3 regions of the Micromonospora sp. NPDC002717 genome follow, and region 3 is predicted to be linked to each of the others. Evidence: riboswitches for the same ligand, from Rfam matches in the RefSeq annotation. Region 3 holds a riboswitch; each other region holds the start of a gene.

Region 1 (5,110 bases), on a different contig from region 3:
CGCCACGCTGTCGAAGGCCACCGGCCGGGGCATGCGGGACATCGTCGCCACCATCCAGCGGGAGCAGGACGAGGCCATCCGCTCCCCCGGTTCCGGGGTGACGATCGTCTCCGGCGGCCCGGGCACCGGCAAGACGGCGGTCGCCCTGCACCGGGCCGCGTACCTGCTCTACTCCGACCGCAGCCGGTACGCCGGCGGCGGCATCCTGGTGGTCGGCCCGTCCTCGGTCTTCGTCGAGTACATCGCATCGGTGCTGCCCTCGCTCGGCGAGGACACCGCCACACTGCACTCGCTGGGCACCCTGTTCCCGGGCATGAGCGCCACCCGCACCGACCCGCCCGCCGTGGCGGCGGTCAAGGGCTCGCTGCGGATGCGCCGGGTGCTGGAACGGGCGGCCCGGGACGCGGTCCCGGACGGTCCGGCCGAGCTGCGCCTGCTCTACCGGGGCGAGCTGCTCCGGCTGGACCGCCGCGAGCTGGACGCCATCCGGGAGCGGGCGATGCCCCGGGGCGCCCGCCGCAACGAGGTGCGCCGCGCCGGCTTCGACGGCGTCTTCGCCGCGCTCTGGGCGCAGGCCCGTCGGCTGGGCATCGGCCGGCTGCCCGAGCAGCGCGCGTTCGAGGACGAGATCGCCGAGCGGCCGGAGTTCCGGGAGTTCCTCAAGGCGTGGTGGCCCCGGCTGCACCCCCGGCACGTGCTGGGCTGGCTGGCCCGCCCCGACCGGCTGCGCCGGTACGCCGGCGGGATCCTCTCCGGCGCCGAGATCCGGCTGCTGACCGACGCGTACCGGAGCCTGGACCGCGCCGGGCTGACGATCGCCGACATCGCGCTGCTGGACGAGCTGGACGCGCTGCTCGGCAAGCCGATGAAGCCGGCCCGGCCGAAGCGGGACCCGTTCCAGCTGGCCGGCGGGGTCCGCGAGCTGAGCACGTTCGCCGACCGGCAGCGCGCGGCCCGCGAGGCGGCGCGGCAGCGCCCGGAGGACTACCGGGAGTACGCGCACGTCGTGGTCGACGAGTCGCAGGACGTCTCGCCGATGCAGTGGCGCATGATCGGCCGGCGCGGACGGCTGGCCTCGTGGACGGTGGTGGGCGACCCGGCGCAGACGGCGTGGACCGGCGACCCGGAGGAGCTGGCCCGCGCCCGGGACCAGGCGCTGGGCCGGCGCAAGAGGCACCACTTCACCCTGACCACGAACTACCGCAACTCGGCGGAGATCTTCGCGGTGGCGGCGGCCGAGATCCGCCGGCTGCACCCGGACCTCCCGCTGCCCAGGGCGGTGCGCTCCACCGGCGTCGACCCGGTCGAGCTGGTGGTGCTGCCGGCGGAGCTGGAGACCGCCGTGGCGACGGCGGCCACGGCGTTGCTGGCCGAGGTGGAGGGCACCGTGGGCGTGATCACCCCGGTGCCCCGCCGGGACGAGGTGGCCGGGTGGCTGGGCGGGCTTGACGCGCCGCGCCTGCAGGTGGTGACCAGCCTGGAGGCCAAGGGCATGGAGTACGACGGCGTGGTCCTGGTCGCCCCGGGCGAGATCCGGGCCGACCCGGGTTCGGGCGTACGGACGCTCTACGTCGCGCTGTCGCGGGCCACCCAGCGGCTGACCACCGTCGACCCGACCGGCTGAGTCGTCCCGACCGGCTGAGTCGTCCCGACCGCCGCCGGGCAATCACTTGCACATATTGCGATGTGAGCATAGATTGAACCGGGTCCTGACGGGTGACGGAAGGTGGGCGCGTGGGTGCAGGTCATGACCACCACCACGGGTCGGTCGCGAATGCCGCGCACCGCCACCGGGGCCGCCTCTGGGCGGCGTTCGCGCTGCTCGGCGCCCTGATGGTGGTGGAGGCGGTGGCCGCCTTCCGCACCGGCTCGCTGGCTCTGCTGAGCGACGCCGGGCACATGTTCACCGACGTGCTCGGCATCGGCATGGCGCTCGCGGCGATCACCGCGACCCGGCGCGCCGGCGCGGACCCGCAGCGCACCTTCGGCCTCTACCGGCTGGAGGTGCTGGCCGCCCTGGCCAACGCCGTGCTGCTCTCCGGCGTCGCGGTCTACGTGGTCGTCGAGGCCGCACGCCGGTTCGGCGACCCGCCGGAGGTGCTCGCCGGCCCGATGCTCGCGGTCGCCGTGCTCGGCCTGCTCGCCAACGTGGCCGCCTTCGCCCTGCTGCGGTCCGGGGCGAAGGAGAGCATCAACATGCAGGGCGCGTACCTGGAGGTGCTGGGCGACCTGCTGGGCTCACTCGGCGTGATCGGCGCGGCCCTGCTGATCGCCGTCACCGACTGGTGGTGGGCGGACCCGCTGGTCGCGGTGGCGATCGGGATGTTCATCCTGCCCCGCACCTGGCGGCTCGGGCGCGCCGCGCTGCGCATCCTGGTGCAGGCCGCGCCGGAGCACCTCGAGGTCACCAGGGTGCACGACCGGCTGGCCGCCGTGCCCGGCGTGGCCGAGGTGCACGACCTGCACGTCTGGACGCTGACCTCCGGGATGGAGGTGGCCTCGGCGCACCTGACGATGGAGCCGGGCGCGGAGGTCGGCGCGGTGCTCACCGCGGCCCGGACGGCCCTGCACGAGGACTTCCAGATCGAGCACGCGACGTTGCAGATCGAGCCGGGGGCGTCTCCCGGGGCCTGCGGGTCGGTTGAGTGGTAATGAGCACAGCCTTAAATCTGGGAGAGTATTGTTGACTTATGTCGGATTTGACGGTAAGCGGACAGGCACCCTCAGTCACCTGCGCTGCACCAGTCACACCGACACCGGTAGGCTCGGCTCCGGCCTCCGCCAGGCGGCACCCACCGGTGCCGGCGGTGGCCGCCGCCTAATCGCCCGGCGGGGCGAACCGGGGAACCATGTTCGTGGGGTGCATCCGCGTCAGCGGTAGGGATCTTCCGTCCCGAACCCGTCAGCTAACCCGGTCGGCGGCTGACGGAAGGACACGTGTATGCCAGTGATGGCACCTGTACGACGACGCGCCGCCCGGTTGGCGGCCCTGATCGCCGCGACGCTCGCCCTCGGCGCCGCGGTCACCCCGGTCACCACCGCCCCCGCGGCGGCCGCCTCCCGGGCCGGCCTGCTCGCCGCAGCCCCCGGCCAGGACCAGGAGGGCGGCACGCCCGCCCTGCGGGCCCAGCTCGAAGCCGCCAGCAAGGGCTACCTGGACGCCAAGCGGGCGCTGGACACGTCGGTCAAGCGGCAGCAGCAGCTCGCCGCGCAGCTCAAGACGACCGAGAGCGAGCTGACCGAGCGGAACAGCAAGGTCGGCGAGATCGCCGGAGTGGCCTACCGGACCGGCCGGCTGGGGGTGGTTTCCGCCCTGCTCAACAGCAGCTCGCCGGACGGCTTCATGGACCGGGCCGCCGCTCTCGACGCGGTGGCCGCCAACGAGGACCGGGCGCTCCGCGAGCTCCAGGAGACCCGCGACCAGGCCACCCGCACCAAGCTCGCCCTGGACGGCGAGATCCGGGAGCAGCGCAAGCAGGTCACGGTGATGGCCAAGCGCAAGGAGCAGGCGGAGCGGGCGCTGACGGTCGCCAACCGGTCGCAGGCAAGTGGCGGCGGGCCGGGCGGCAGCTCCACCGCGACGGCGAAGCCGGCGCCACGCAACTCCGACGGGTCCTGGCCGTCCGAGTCGTGCAGCGTCAACGACCCCACCCCCGCCAACGGCTGCATCACCCCGCGCACCCTGCACGCGCTGAACCAGGCCAAGGCGGCCGGCTTCACCCGCTACGTCTCCTGCTACCGCCCCGGCGGCTCCGGCGAGCACCCCAAGGGCCGGGCCTGCGACTTCGCGGCACAGAAGAGCGGGTTCGGCGGCGACGCCACCGGCGGCGACAGGACGTACGGCAACAACCTGGCGGCGTACTTCGTCAAGAACGCCGACCGGCTCGCCGTGCTCTACGTGATCTGGTACAGGCAGATCTGGCTGCCCAGCAGCGGCTGGAAGTCGTACAGCGGGGCCAACGGCGACCCGTCCAGCGACCACACCAACCACGTGCACCTGTCGGTCTACTGACGTTCGGCCCCGGTGACCCGCGGGCGGGTCACCGGGGCCGACCGCTCCCACCGCCACCTCCCCGGCCGACGGCCGGGGATTTCGCCGTGTCGGTGCCCGGCTCAGCCGGGCGGTGACTCCGGCGGGTGCCCACCGAGGGCGACGCCGAGCCGGGCCGCCAGCCCGAGGTGGGCGGCGCGCGCCTGGCGGAAGGCGTAGCCGAAGAGCGGGACCGGCGCGGCGAGGGTGATCTCGACGTCGATCCGGACCACGCCGTCCGGCTCGGCCCGCAGTCGGGTCCGGTTGCGCACCGTGGTGGCCGGCCACTGCCGGGCCACGGTGACGATCTCGTCCGGCCCGTCGACCAGGACGTCGGCCCGGTAGGTGACCGGCAGGCGCAGCGGCCCGACGGCCAGCCGGTCGGTGATGAGGTAGCTGGCCCGCGCGCCGCGACGGGGTGACACCCGGCGGACCCGGGCGATCAGCGGGTGCAGGTCCTGCTGCCGGGCCGGGTCCGCGAGCAACCCCGCGGCGTCGGCGAGCGAGCAGCGCGCCTGGACGGTGTAGCTGAAGGAATCCCGTCTGAGCACGCCGTCTCCCCACCGTCGCCGTCGCCCGATCGTCGCGCACCGGCGGCGCGCTGGCAACGGTGTGCCGCTCCGCGCGCGCGGATGCCGGCCGTCGACCCGCCCGCCGGCTACCGTCGGTCGTTGACAGGTGCAGCCGGGCAGCGGCCTGGCCCTGCTGGCCGACGGCTACGCCTCCGTGACGGCGATCCGCGTGGTCACCGAGTCGTCCGACATCGACCTGTCGGGCCTCGGCGACGACTGACGCCAACGGGTCACCGGCGGGACCCTGCCGGCGGGTCAGGCGCCGGGGAGGACCTCGGGGGCGGGCGCGCCGGCGTAGTAGGGCTCGGGGGCGCCGAAGAGGCCGAGCAGGCCGGTCACCCAGAGCTGCCGGTGCACGAACCGGCTCGGCTCGGTGACGACGAGCTTGACGCCGCTCACCTCGGCGGTCTGGAAGCCGGCGACCATCGCGCTGATACCGACGGAGTCGATGAAGGTGACGAGCCTCATGTTGAGCTCGATCCGGCTGGGGTGCCCCTTGGCCAGGACC
Region 2 (5,110 bases), 450 kb from region 3:
CTGCTCCGACTCCCGGCTCGCCGCGGAGATCATCTTCGACCGCGGCCTCGGCGACCTCTTCGTGGTGCGCACCGCCGGACACACGGTCGGCCCCGAGGTGCTGGGCAGCGTCGAGTACGCCGTGACGGTCCTGCGCACGCCGCTGGTGGTGGTCCTCGGGCACGACTCCTGCGGGGCCGTCCAGGCGGCCCGTGCGGCGGACGCCACCGGCGCGCCCCCGGCTGGGCACCTGCGCGCCGTGGTGGACGCCGTGGTGCCCAGCCTGCGCCGCGCCGCCGCCGAGGGCGTGGACGACATCGACCGGATCGTCGACATCCACATCGCGCAGACCGTCGAGGCGATGCTGGACAGGTCGGCCGTACTCGCCGCCGAGGTTGCCGCCGGGCGCTGCGCCGTCGTGGGCATGTCATACCGGCTGGCCGCCGGCGAGGCGCGGGCGGTCACCGCCGTGCCGACCGGCGAGCCGCGGGGGGTCGCCGCCGCGCCCACCGGGCCGGGCGCGGTCGACGGGGCACAGCCGGCCGCCAGCGCCGCCCTCGCCTGACCGGTTCCCACGCTCGCCCGGCCCGGCCCGGACGCCCGACGACGCCCGGCGACGAGGGCCACAGGCGTCGGCAGGGCCACGGGCGGCGACCACAGGCCGTGGACGCCAGCAGGGTCACGGACGCCGACACGGCGACAGACGCCGACAGGGCCGCCCCGCGACTGCGGGGCGGCCCTGTCGTTGGCTGCCGTCAGAGCAGCGACACGTGCACGTGGTCCGTATGGTTCGACGGGCCGCTGTAGGACTTCCAGCCGGTCGCCGGGAACCAGATCTGCCGGTTCCAGATCACGTAGTAGATGCCGAGCCGGTCGGCGTTACGGACCAGGAACGCGGTCAGGTTGTTGCCGTACATGTAGGTGTCGTCGTTGTGCCAGGGGGAGAAGCCACTCCTCTGCAGCGACCAGTCGCAGGCCCGGCCCTTCGGATGCTCGTACGGCCCGCCGGAGCGGTAACAGCCGACGAAGCGGTTGAAGCCGGCCCGCTTGACCTCCTTGTACATGTGCAGCGTGCGCGCGGTGATGCAGCCGGAGGTGGTGGGGTCGTCCTCGGTGCAGGACAGGGGCTTCCAGTCGCCGTCGGCAGTACGACCCGGTGCCATCCGGGCCACCGGCGAGGTGGCGACCACCTTGCCGCTGGTCAGCCCCCTGCCGCCGACCAGTGCGAGCGCCTTCTCCGCCTCGCGCTTGCCGCGGGCCATCTCGTTGGTCAGCTTCGTCTGCTCGCGAACCTCGGCGTCGAGCGCCAGCTTGGCCTGCTCGGCGCGGTTCTTGACCGCGTTCACCTCGGCGAGTTTCTTGGAGTTGACCAGGTTCAGCTCGTCGAGGGCGGCGGCGCGCTTGACGAACGAGTCGGGGCTGGCGGTGTCCAGCAGCATCGACACCGCGCCGATCCGCCCGGTCCGGTAGGACTGGGCGGCGATCTGGCTCACCTGCGGGGCCAGCGCTGCCAGGTCGGCCTGCGCCCGGTCGACCTCCAGGGCCAGTTCCAGTTGGCGCTTCTTCGACTTCGCGAGCTTCGCCTTGGCCTGGACGTAGTTGCGGTTCCGCGTCTCGATCAGGTCGTTGAGCAGCTTGGGCTCGTCGTCCCCGTGGCCGGAGGGCTGGGGCGGTGGGGTGGGTGCGGCCGCCGCCGGGAGGGGCCCGGCGAAGACGGCCAGGGCGGCGATCACGGCCACCACAGGTGTCAACCAGCGGCGTAGGGGTGCCGTCACATTTTTCCCTTCCGTCGACCGCCGACCGGGTTAGCTGACGGGTTCGGGGCGGAAGTGGCCCCTACCGCTGTCGCGGATTCACCCCACGTACCTGGGTCCCCGGCTCGCCTGGCGGCGATTGGGCGGCGGCACCGCAGGCGCCGCTGCGCGCCTTCGGCGGTGACCGGCAGCGAGGTTACCCGAGAGCCCTGCCGGGGATCTACGTCCCTAAGCCGACTAAATGCGTTATTTCGTAACGGCGGAGGGTGAGCAGTGACGCGTTTATCAGGCGGGACGTCCTGATCGGTCACGCTGAGGAGTTTCACCATGCGGTGTCCGTGCTCCCGTCGCGGTCGGGCCACCCGGCGGGGGCTGCGGAGGCGGTGTTTCCGGCGCGCGGCCCGCTGAGGGCCTCCAGCGCCTCGGACCGGTCGGCCGCCGGTCGGGGAGCAGGCGGGGTCGGCGGTGCGCCGCGGTCGGCTGACTCGCCGCCGCGCCGGCCGGCCGTGGTCACCACGGCCGCGAGCCCGGTGGTCAGCGGCACGGCGGCGATCAGGCCCAGGGTGGCGACCGCGCTGCGGACGATCTCCTGGGCCAGGAACTCGCTGGTCAGGATCTGGCTCACCGCCCGGGAGTCGGCGGTCAGCAGGAGCAGCACCGGCAGCGAGGCCCCGGCGTACGCCAGCACGATGGTGTTCACCGTCGAGGCGATGTGCGCGCGACCGACCCGGGTGGCCGCCCGGTACAGCTGCATCCGGGACAGCCCCGGGTTGGCGTGCGCCAGCTCGGTGACCGTCGCGGCCTGCGTCACGGTGACGTCGTCGAGCACGCCGAGCGAGCCGATGATGATCCCGGCGAGCAGCAGGCCGTGCAGGTCGACGTCGGCCTGGAACATCGACAGCGTGGTGGCGTCCTCGGTGCCGAACCCGGTCAGGTGGGTCGCCGCGGTGGCGATCGTGCCGAGCACGCCCGTCAGCACCAGGCTGCCCAGCGTGCCGAGCACGGCGACCGAGGTCTGCGCGGTCACCCCGTGCGTCAGGTAGAGCACCACGAACATGATCAGTGCCGCGCCGACGACCGCGACCAGCAGCGGTGGGCTGCCGGCGCTGATGCCGGGCAGCACGAAGGTCAGCAGGATGGCGAAGCTCGCCGCCAGGCCGGCCAGCGCCGCGAGCCCCCGCCACCGCCCGAACGCGACGATCGCGGCGGCGAAGAGCACCACCAACCAGAGCAGCGGCTTGCCGCGCTGGTGCTCGGCGATGTTGTAGGCGCTCGCCGAGGGGTCGGCGGGATCGGTGAGCTGGACCAGGATGATCTCGTCGCCGACCGCGACCGTCGGCGCCCCCGGCCCTGCCGGTACGGGCGTCTCCACCTGCTGGCCGGCGTCGGGGCCGTCGTCGACGCGTACGGTCACGGTGCCGCAGGGGCCCTCCGCGGCGCCCGGGGCGCCCTCCGGCGTCTCCGGGGTGGGCGGGCACGGCTCCGTCACCACCCGGGTCACCGTGCCGTGGTGGCGGGGCGGATCGGTGCCGGGCGCGGCGTCCGGGGCGTCCCACGGCCAGAGCAGCAGGGCCGCGATCAGGGTGGCGACGAAGAGGGGCACCACCGTCGCGACGAGGATCCGTCGCACCCCCGGCGGTGCGGACGGTGCGGGACGGGTGTGGTCGGCGCCCATCGAGTGTCTCCCAACGAATCCAGGGCGGGGTACGTGCCGGCGGGCCGGTCGGTTCGGCGTGCCCGGGTGGCCGCCGCGGCGGATCGCCCTGTGGTGTCGGGCCGGTCACGCACCGCGACGGCCCGGCCCGGCCGGTCGCGGTCGCTCGATACCGCCGCCCGGTCGGGGCAGCGGTGCGGGCGGCGCGGAGTGCGGAGGGCCACCGGCCGAATGGTAGCCATCCCGACATCCGGGCGCAGGTCGTGAGGGCTGGTGTCGGCCGCGGGCCGTCCCGTCCGGCGACCGCTGGTCGCCGCCCGGTCACCGCGGGTCGACCGCCCCGTCGTGGCCGACACGGCGGTCTCGTCCGGGGTGGATTCGCCGCCGGGTGCGCCGGTCGCCCCCAGACGCGCCGGCCCCGGGGGCTACCGTGGTCGGTGTGCGGGCGGCGGCGACAGTGACGGCGGGGCGATGGGTCCGGCTGCTGCTGCTCGTCGGCACGCTGTTCGGCCTGGCCGCGATGCACACCCTCGGCCACGGCTCGCACGCCGTGGGCCATCCCGCCGAGTTTTCCGCGCACGCCGTTGCCGCAGCGGGTGCGCACGGCGGCGCGGCGCAGGCGCTGCCCCGTCACGACACCTTTGCGCCGCTCAGTCAGGTCACCGCCGCGCTGCCCCGCCACGACACCGCCGCGCCGCTCGGTCAGGACCCCGCCATCGCGTACGTCGTCCCGGCGGCGCTGTCCGGCGTCGTGGGCTGCCCGGGCGACTGCCCGCACGAGCGGTTCCTCCCGTCCGGCGGGGCGGGCGGCGAGCTGCCCTGGTGGGGCGTGTGCCTGGCGGTGCTGGGCGCGCTCGCCGTTCCGCTGCTGCTCGCCGTGCTGCTGCTGGCCGGCGTGCAGGCCGCCGGCCTGGCGGCCCAGGGGTCGGGCGGGCCGGCCCGGTCGCCCCGTGCCCCGCCGTCCCGGCCGGTCGGCCTGCGGCTCGCCACGGTCTCGGTGCTGCGCAGATAGGACGCCCCGGCGCGGCCCGGTCAGCCGGTCCGCGTCCCCGTCCTGCTGCGTACGTTTTGACACCGAAAGGCCCAGACGTGACTACTCGTACCATTGCGCGCCGTGCCGCCCTGGCCGGCGCCACCGTCACCGCCGCCCTAGTCCTGACCGCCTGCGGCGGCGACGGGCACTCGTCCCCGGGCGCGGGGCACGGCACGCCCGCCACCAGCGGGCTGGCGGCCACCGCGTCCGGCGCGGCCGCCTTCGGCGACGCCGACGCGATGTTCGCCCAGATGATGATTCCGCACCACCGGCAGGCGGTGGAGATGGCGGAGCTGGCCGCCACGCGGGCGGCGGACCCGGAGGTCAAGCGGCTCGCCGGGGAGATCAAGGCCGCCCAGGCGCCCGAGATCGCCACCATGAGCGGCTGGTTGTCGGCCTGGGGGCGGCCGGTGCCGTCGCCCGGCGCCGAGACGCCGCACATGGACCACGGCATGCCCGGCATGATGTCCGACGCCGACATGGAGAAGTTGGCGGCGGCCTCCGGGCGGGAGTTCGACCGGCAGTTCCTGACCATGATGATCGCGCACCACGAGGGCGCCGTCACCATGGCCCGGGACGAGCTGGCCCGGGGTGTGAACGCGGAGGCCAAGGCCCTGGCCCAGCAGATCGTCACCACCCAGCAGGCCGAGATCGACACGATGGAGAAGATCCTCGACCGGCTCTGACCCG
Region 3 (5,110 bases):
CTGTCGCCGCTCCCCGACCGCGCCTCGGGAACCGCGGCGGTGCCGGCGGCGGTCGCGCCGGGGTCGAGCCAGACCTGGACGGCGGGCCGGCCGTGCCCCTCGCCGGCGCCGCCTGCGACGCCCGGCTCCCGACGGGCGAGCATCGCCACGTCGACGGTGAACTCGAACAGCCGCCAGTCGACCTGCGGCGCGGCCCGGTGGCTGCGGGCCAGCCGGGCGACCCGGGCCGGGTCGGTGACCGGCCGGGCGTGGCCGGCGACGTAGGCCTCGTCGTCACTCTCCTCCGGCGGGAAGGAGTGCAGGGCGTAGCGGCCGTCGCGTTCCAGGTCGCGCCGCTTCGGCGAGTCGACCACGAAGCAGAAGAGCCCCTCGTCGGTGATCACCGGAGAGACGGGATGGACCCGGGGCCCGCCGTCGGCGCGGACGGTGGCCAGGTAGCCGAAGCCCGGCCCGTACTGCTGCATGAGGGAGCGGATCCCGTCGGCGAGGCGGGGCTCGTCGGCGGCGAATTCGGACCAGGAAGCCATGCCGACATTCTATCGAACACGTGTACGAACAGGTAGTCCGACACGCAGGTCACGCACATCGCTCGCTAAGGTGGTGCGATGCTGCTCTCCGACCGCGACCTGGTCTCCGAGATCAAGGCGGGCACGCTCGCGCTGGAGCCGTTCGAGCCCACGCTGGTGCAACCGTCCAGCATCGACGTCCGCCTGGACAAGCTCTTCCGCGTCTTCAACAACCATCTCTACACCCACATCGACCCGGCGATGCAGCAGGACGACCTGACGTCGATGGTCGAGGTGCCCGAGGGCGAGCCGTTCGTGCTGCACCCGGGCGAGTTCGTGCTCGCCTCGACGCTGGAGGTGATCTCCCTCGGCGACCAGCTCGCCGGGCGGCTGGAGGGCAAGTCGAGCCTGGGACGGCTCGGCCTGCTCACCCACTCCACCGCGGGCTTCATCGACCCGGGCTTCTCCGGCCACGTGACGCTGGAGCTGTCCAACGTGGCCAACCTGCCCATCACCCTCTGGCCGGGCATGAAAATCGGTCAGCTCTGCATCTTCCGGCTCTCGTCGCCGGCCGAGCACCCGTACGGCTCGGCCGTCTACGGCTCGCGCTACCAGGGGCAGCGCGGCCCGACCCCGAGCCGCTCCTGGCAGCACTGGCGCACCTGGCCGACCCGCTGACCCGACAGTCGCCGTGAGGACGGGCCCTTCCGCGCCAGGAAGGGCCCGTTCCTCACCCACTCAGCCGGGGCGGCCGTAACTGTGGATCGGGCCGTCGTCGACCTTCTTCATCTTCACCGGCACCCCGGCTCGGGAGGCGTGCACCACCCAGCCCCCGCCGACGTACATGCCGACGTGGTGCAGGTCGCTGTAGTAGAAGACCAGGTCTCCCGGGCGCAGCTCGCCCCCGGGTGACGGTCGCGGTGACGCGGCGCTGCTGCGCGGCGTTGTGCGGCAGCGAAACCCCGGCCTTCGCCCAGGCGGCGAGCATCAGGCCCGAGCAGTCGTACGCGTTCGGGCCCTCGGCGCCCCAGACGTAGGGCTTGCCGATCTGGGCGCAGGCGAACTTGACCGCAGTGCCGGCCCCGCCACCCGGGTAGCTGGCCGGGCAGGGGGCGGGGCGCAGCGAACCGCCGCCGCCGCTGCCGTAGATCCGCAGCCGCAGCTTCTGCAGCCGGTCGATCTCGGCGTTGATCTGCTTCTTCTTCGCGGCGAGCTGGGCCTCCGTCCGGCCGAGCTGGACGACCATCTCGTCGAGCGGGGCCTTCTTCTCGGCCAGCCGGTCGCGCAGCTCGGCGACCTGCCGCACGTCCTGCTGCTGGTGCTGGGCGAACCGGTCGAGCAGTTCGAGTTGGCCGACCATCTGGTCGGGCGAGCGGCTGCCCAGCAGGGCGTTGACGGCGGAGACGTTCTCGCCCTTGTAGGCGCGGACGGCCAGCGCGCTGACCTCCTCCATCGCCTGCTCGACCTGCCGTTCCAAGGGCTTGATCTGCTTGGCGAGGGCGTCGGCCTGCCTGCGTTTGGCGGCCAGGTCCTGGCGGGTGGCGTTGTGCCGTTCGATGATCGGTTCGAGTTTGTTCCAGTCCTCGTCGATCTGGCGCTCGATCTCGGCGACCGTCGGTTCGGCGTGGGCCGCCGTGGCGCCGCCGGTCAGGACGACGGCGAACGCGGCCAGGGCGGCGAGGGCGGTGGTGCAGCGGTACCAGCGTGGGCGCGGCGCAGCCGTCGTCGGGCCGGCGGGTGCCGACCGTGGCGACGGTGGCCGCGGGGCATGGTGTGCCACCGGGCTCCGTACTCCTTCTTCCCGTACCGCCTACCGGGTTAGCTGACGGGTTCGGGCGGGAAGGGGACGCCCTACCGCAGGTGCTGCGGATTCACCCCGGGGTACCTGGGTCCCCGGCTCGCTCGGGAGCGACTCGGCGGTGTCGGACCGTTACCGCCCCGGATGGGCGGACTGTCGCCGGCCGACGAATGACCAGAGTAGAGACGGTCGTTATCGATCCGCAACCCATCGCACCGTGACACACCGTATTCGTACGGACCGGTGGGAGCGCGCAACTCCGGTCGACGAAATTTTCCTTCTTCAGTAAGTGACGCATGGAAAGGTATTGACCGGAGGTGGCGCCCGGGGCGAAGGTGGCCCCACATTCGCCCGTCCGACCTGGGGGTCTGATGCACCTGTCAGCGACATCGAGGAGCAGACGCGTCCTGCTGGCCGCCGCCGTGGCGGCCGCCCTGGCGGCGACGCCGCTCACCGCCGCCGGAACCGCCGCCGCCGCGCCGACGACCGACCGGCAGCAGCAGTACGCCGCCGCGGCCGCGGAGTACGGCGTGCCGGAGAGCGTCCTGCTCGGAGTCTCCTACCTGCAGTCCCGCTGGGACACCAACGCCGGAACGCCGAGCACCAGCGGCGGCTTCGGACCGATGCACCTCACCGACGCCGAGTACGTCGCCGCACTGCCCGGGGGCACCCACCACGACGAGGGCACCGAGGACCCGCGGGGCGACGACTCCCGCCTGTCCCTGGCCGGGGCGCACGAGCCGCCGGCCGCCCAGCCCCCCGCCGAAGCCTCGCTGCGGACGCTCGACGCCGCCGCCGGGCTGACCGGAGCCAGCGAGGAGGCGCTGCGCACGGACGTCACGGCCAACATCCGGGGTGGCGCGGCGCTGCTGGCCGCGTACCAGAAGGAGATCGGCGCCCCGGTCGGCGCCGACACGGACCCGGCGGCCTGGTACGGCGCGGTGGCCCGCTACTCCGGCGCGGACAGCGCCGACGCCGCGGCGGCCTTCGCCAACGAGGTGTACGCCACCATCGCCGCCGGCGACAGCCGGCTGACCGACGACGGGCAGCAGGTCACCCTCGCCGCCCGCGCGGTGCAGCCGGAACGCTCCTGGCTGGACCGGCTGGGCCTGCGCAAGGTCGCCCGGCCCGACGGGCTGGAGTGCCCCGACACGATCTCCTGCGAGTGGATCCCGGCGCCCTACGCGCAGTACGGCCCGACCGTGGGTGACTACGGCAACCACGACCTCGCCGACCGGCCGACCCAGCAGAAGATCGAGTACATCGTCATCCACGACACCGAGGGCTACTTCGGGCCCAGCGTCAACCTGGTCAAGGACCCGAGGCGGGTGGGCTGGCACTACACCCTGCGCTCGGTGGACGGCCACATCGCCCAGCACATCAAGACCAAGAACGTCGGCTGGCACGCCGGCAACTGGTACGTGAACGCCAAGTCCATCGGCCTGGAGCACGAGGGCTTCGCGGGGCACGGCACCTGGTACACCGAGGCGATGTACCGCACCTCCGCCAAGCTGGTCCGCCACCTGGCGCTGCGGTACAACATCCCGTTGGACCGGCAGCACATCATCGGTCACGACAACGTCCCCGGCACCGTCGCCTCGACCGTGCGCGGCATGCACTGGGACCCGGGCCCGTACTGGGACTGGTCGCACTACTTCGACCTGCTCAAGGCGCCGTTCACGTCGACCGGCACGCCGCACACGGGGCTGGTCACCATCGACCCGGACTTCGCCACCAACCAGCCGCAGTTCACCGGCTGCAACCGGCAGCCGCCCGGCGTGCCGAACCCGCCCCCGCCGGTGGCTCCCTGCCCGCTGCGCGGCTCGTCCGCGGTGATCCTGCACAGCGCGCCGAGCCACGACGCGCCACTGGTCAACGACATCGCGCTGCGGCCCGACGGCACCCCGAACACCATGTACATCTCCGACCACGGCGCCCGGGCCTCCGCCGGGCAGACGTACGCCCTGGCCGAGGTGCAGGGGGACTGGACCGCGATCTGGTACCTCGGCCAGAAGGCGTGGTTCCACAACCCCGCCTCGAAGCCGACCGCGAAGTGGTCCGTGGGCTTCGTGGTGACCCCGAAGGACGGCAGGGCCACCATCCCGGTCTACGGCCGGGCGTACCCGGAGCAGGCCGCCTACCCGGCCGGCGTGCCGTACCAGCCGATCTCCCCGCTCCAGTACACCCTCTCGGCCGGCCAGCGGTACGCCGTCGGCACGGTGCTCCCCGGCGAGTACTACCGGGCCGTCACGTTCGACGGGTCGTCGCCGGGTGACTGGACGGTGATCCGCGGCGAGAACCGGTACGTGCAGATCCAGTTCGGCCACCGGGTCATGTACGTCAACCTGGACGACGTGAACGTGCTGCCCTCCGCGCTGGGGGCGCCCCGCTGACCCACCGCTCGCCCGGACCGGCGCAGGCCGTTCCCGAGCACGACGAGGGCCCCCGGTCTACTCGACCGGGGGCCCCTTCCGTGCGTGGGGCGGGATCAGCCGGGCCTGCGGAACCCGGCCACCGGCATCGTGTTGATGCTGGAGACGTTGACCGGCTTGCCGGCCCGGGGCGCGTGCACCATCTTGTCGTTGCCGAGGTAGAGGCCGACGTGGTGCAGGTCGCTGAAGAAGAACACCAGGTCACCCGGGCGCGCCTCGGAGCGCGGGATGGCCTTGCCCTCGTTCCACTGCGCGCCGGTGAAGTGCGTCAGGTGGATGCCCGCCGCCTTGTAGGCGTACTGGGTCAGGCCCGAGCAGTCGAACGAGTTGGGGCCGGTGGCGCCCCAGACGTACGGGTCGCCGACCTGGGCGCA

Evidence for each region. Region 3 has a riboswitch for cyclic di-AMP ahead of ABT006_RS35060 (C40 family peptidase). Riboswitches for the same ligand answer to the same signal wherever they lie in the genome.
Region 1: linked by a shared signal. The riboswitch ahead of ABT006_RS18065 (coiled-coil domain-containing protein) and the one ahead of ABT006_RS35060 (C40 family peptidase) in region 3 are both predicted to bind cyclic di-AMP.
Region 2: linked by a shared signal. The riboswitch ahead of ABT006_RS00770 (coiled-coil domain-containing protein) and the one ahead of ABT006_RS35060 (C40 family peptidase) in region 3 are both predicted to bind cyclic di-AMP.

What each region holds. Positions count from the first base shown of each region.
Region 1 is NZ_JBEOVW010000011.1:25,430-30,539, reverse strand. Features, by position in the region: gene ABT006_RS18075 (HelD family protein) at 1-1,624, shown strand, start outside; gene ABT006_RS18070 (cation diffusion facilitator family transporter) at 1,735-2,652, shown strand; cyclic di-AMP (ydaO/yuaA leader) riboswitch at 2,806-2,937, shown strand; gene ABT006_RS18065 (coiled-coil domain-containing protein) at 2,951-4,012, shown strand; gene ABT006_RS18060 (SRPBCC family protein) at 4,114-4,581, opposite strand; gene ABT006_RS18055 (STAS domain-containing protein) at 4,858-5,110, opposite strand, start outside.
Region 2 is NZ_JBEOVW010000001.1:146,649-151,758, reverse strand. Features, by position in the region: gene ABT006_RS00775 (carbonic anhydrase) at 1-544, shown strand, start outside; gene ABT006_RS00770 (coiled-coil domain-containing protein) at 735-1,754, opposite strand; cyclic di-AMP (ydaO/yuaA leader) riboswitch at 1,758-1,889, opposite strand; gene ABT006_RS00765 (YibE/F family protein) at 2,056-3,408, opposite strand; gene ABT006_RS00760 (hypothetical protein) at 3,827-4,399, shown strand; gene ABT006_RS00755 (DUF305 domain-containing protein) at 4,477-5,106, shown strand.
Region 3 is NZ_JBEOVW010000001.1:597,165-602,274, forward strand. Features, by position in the region: gene ABT006_RS02960 (pyridoxamine 5'-phosphate oxidase family protein) at 1-527, opposite strand, end outside; gene dcd (dCTP deaminase) at 606-1,184, shown strand; gene ABT006_RS35060 (C40 family peptidase) at 1,237-2,286, opposite strand; cyclic di-AMP (ydaO/yuaA leader) riboswitch at 2,299-2,435, opposite strand; gene ABT006_RS02980 (N-acetylmuramoyl-L-alanine amidase) at 2,676-4,697, shown strand; gene ABT006_RS02985 (C40 family peptidase) at 4,793-5,110, opposite strand, start outside.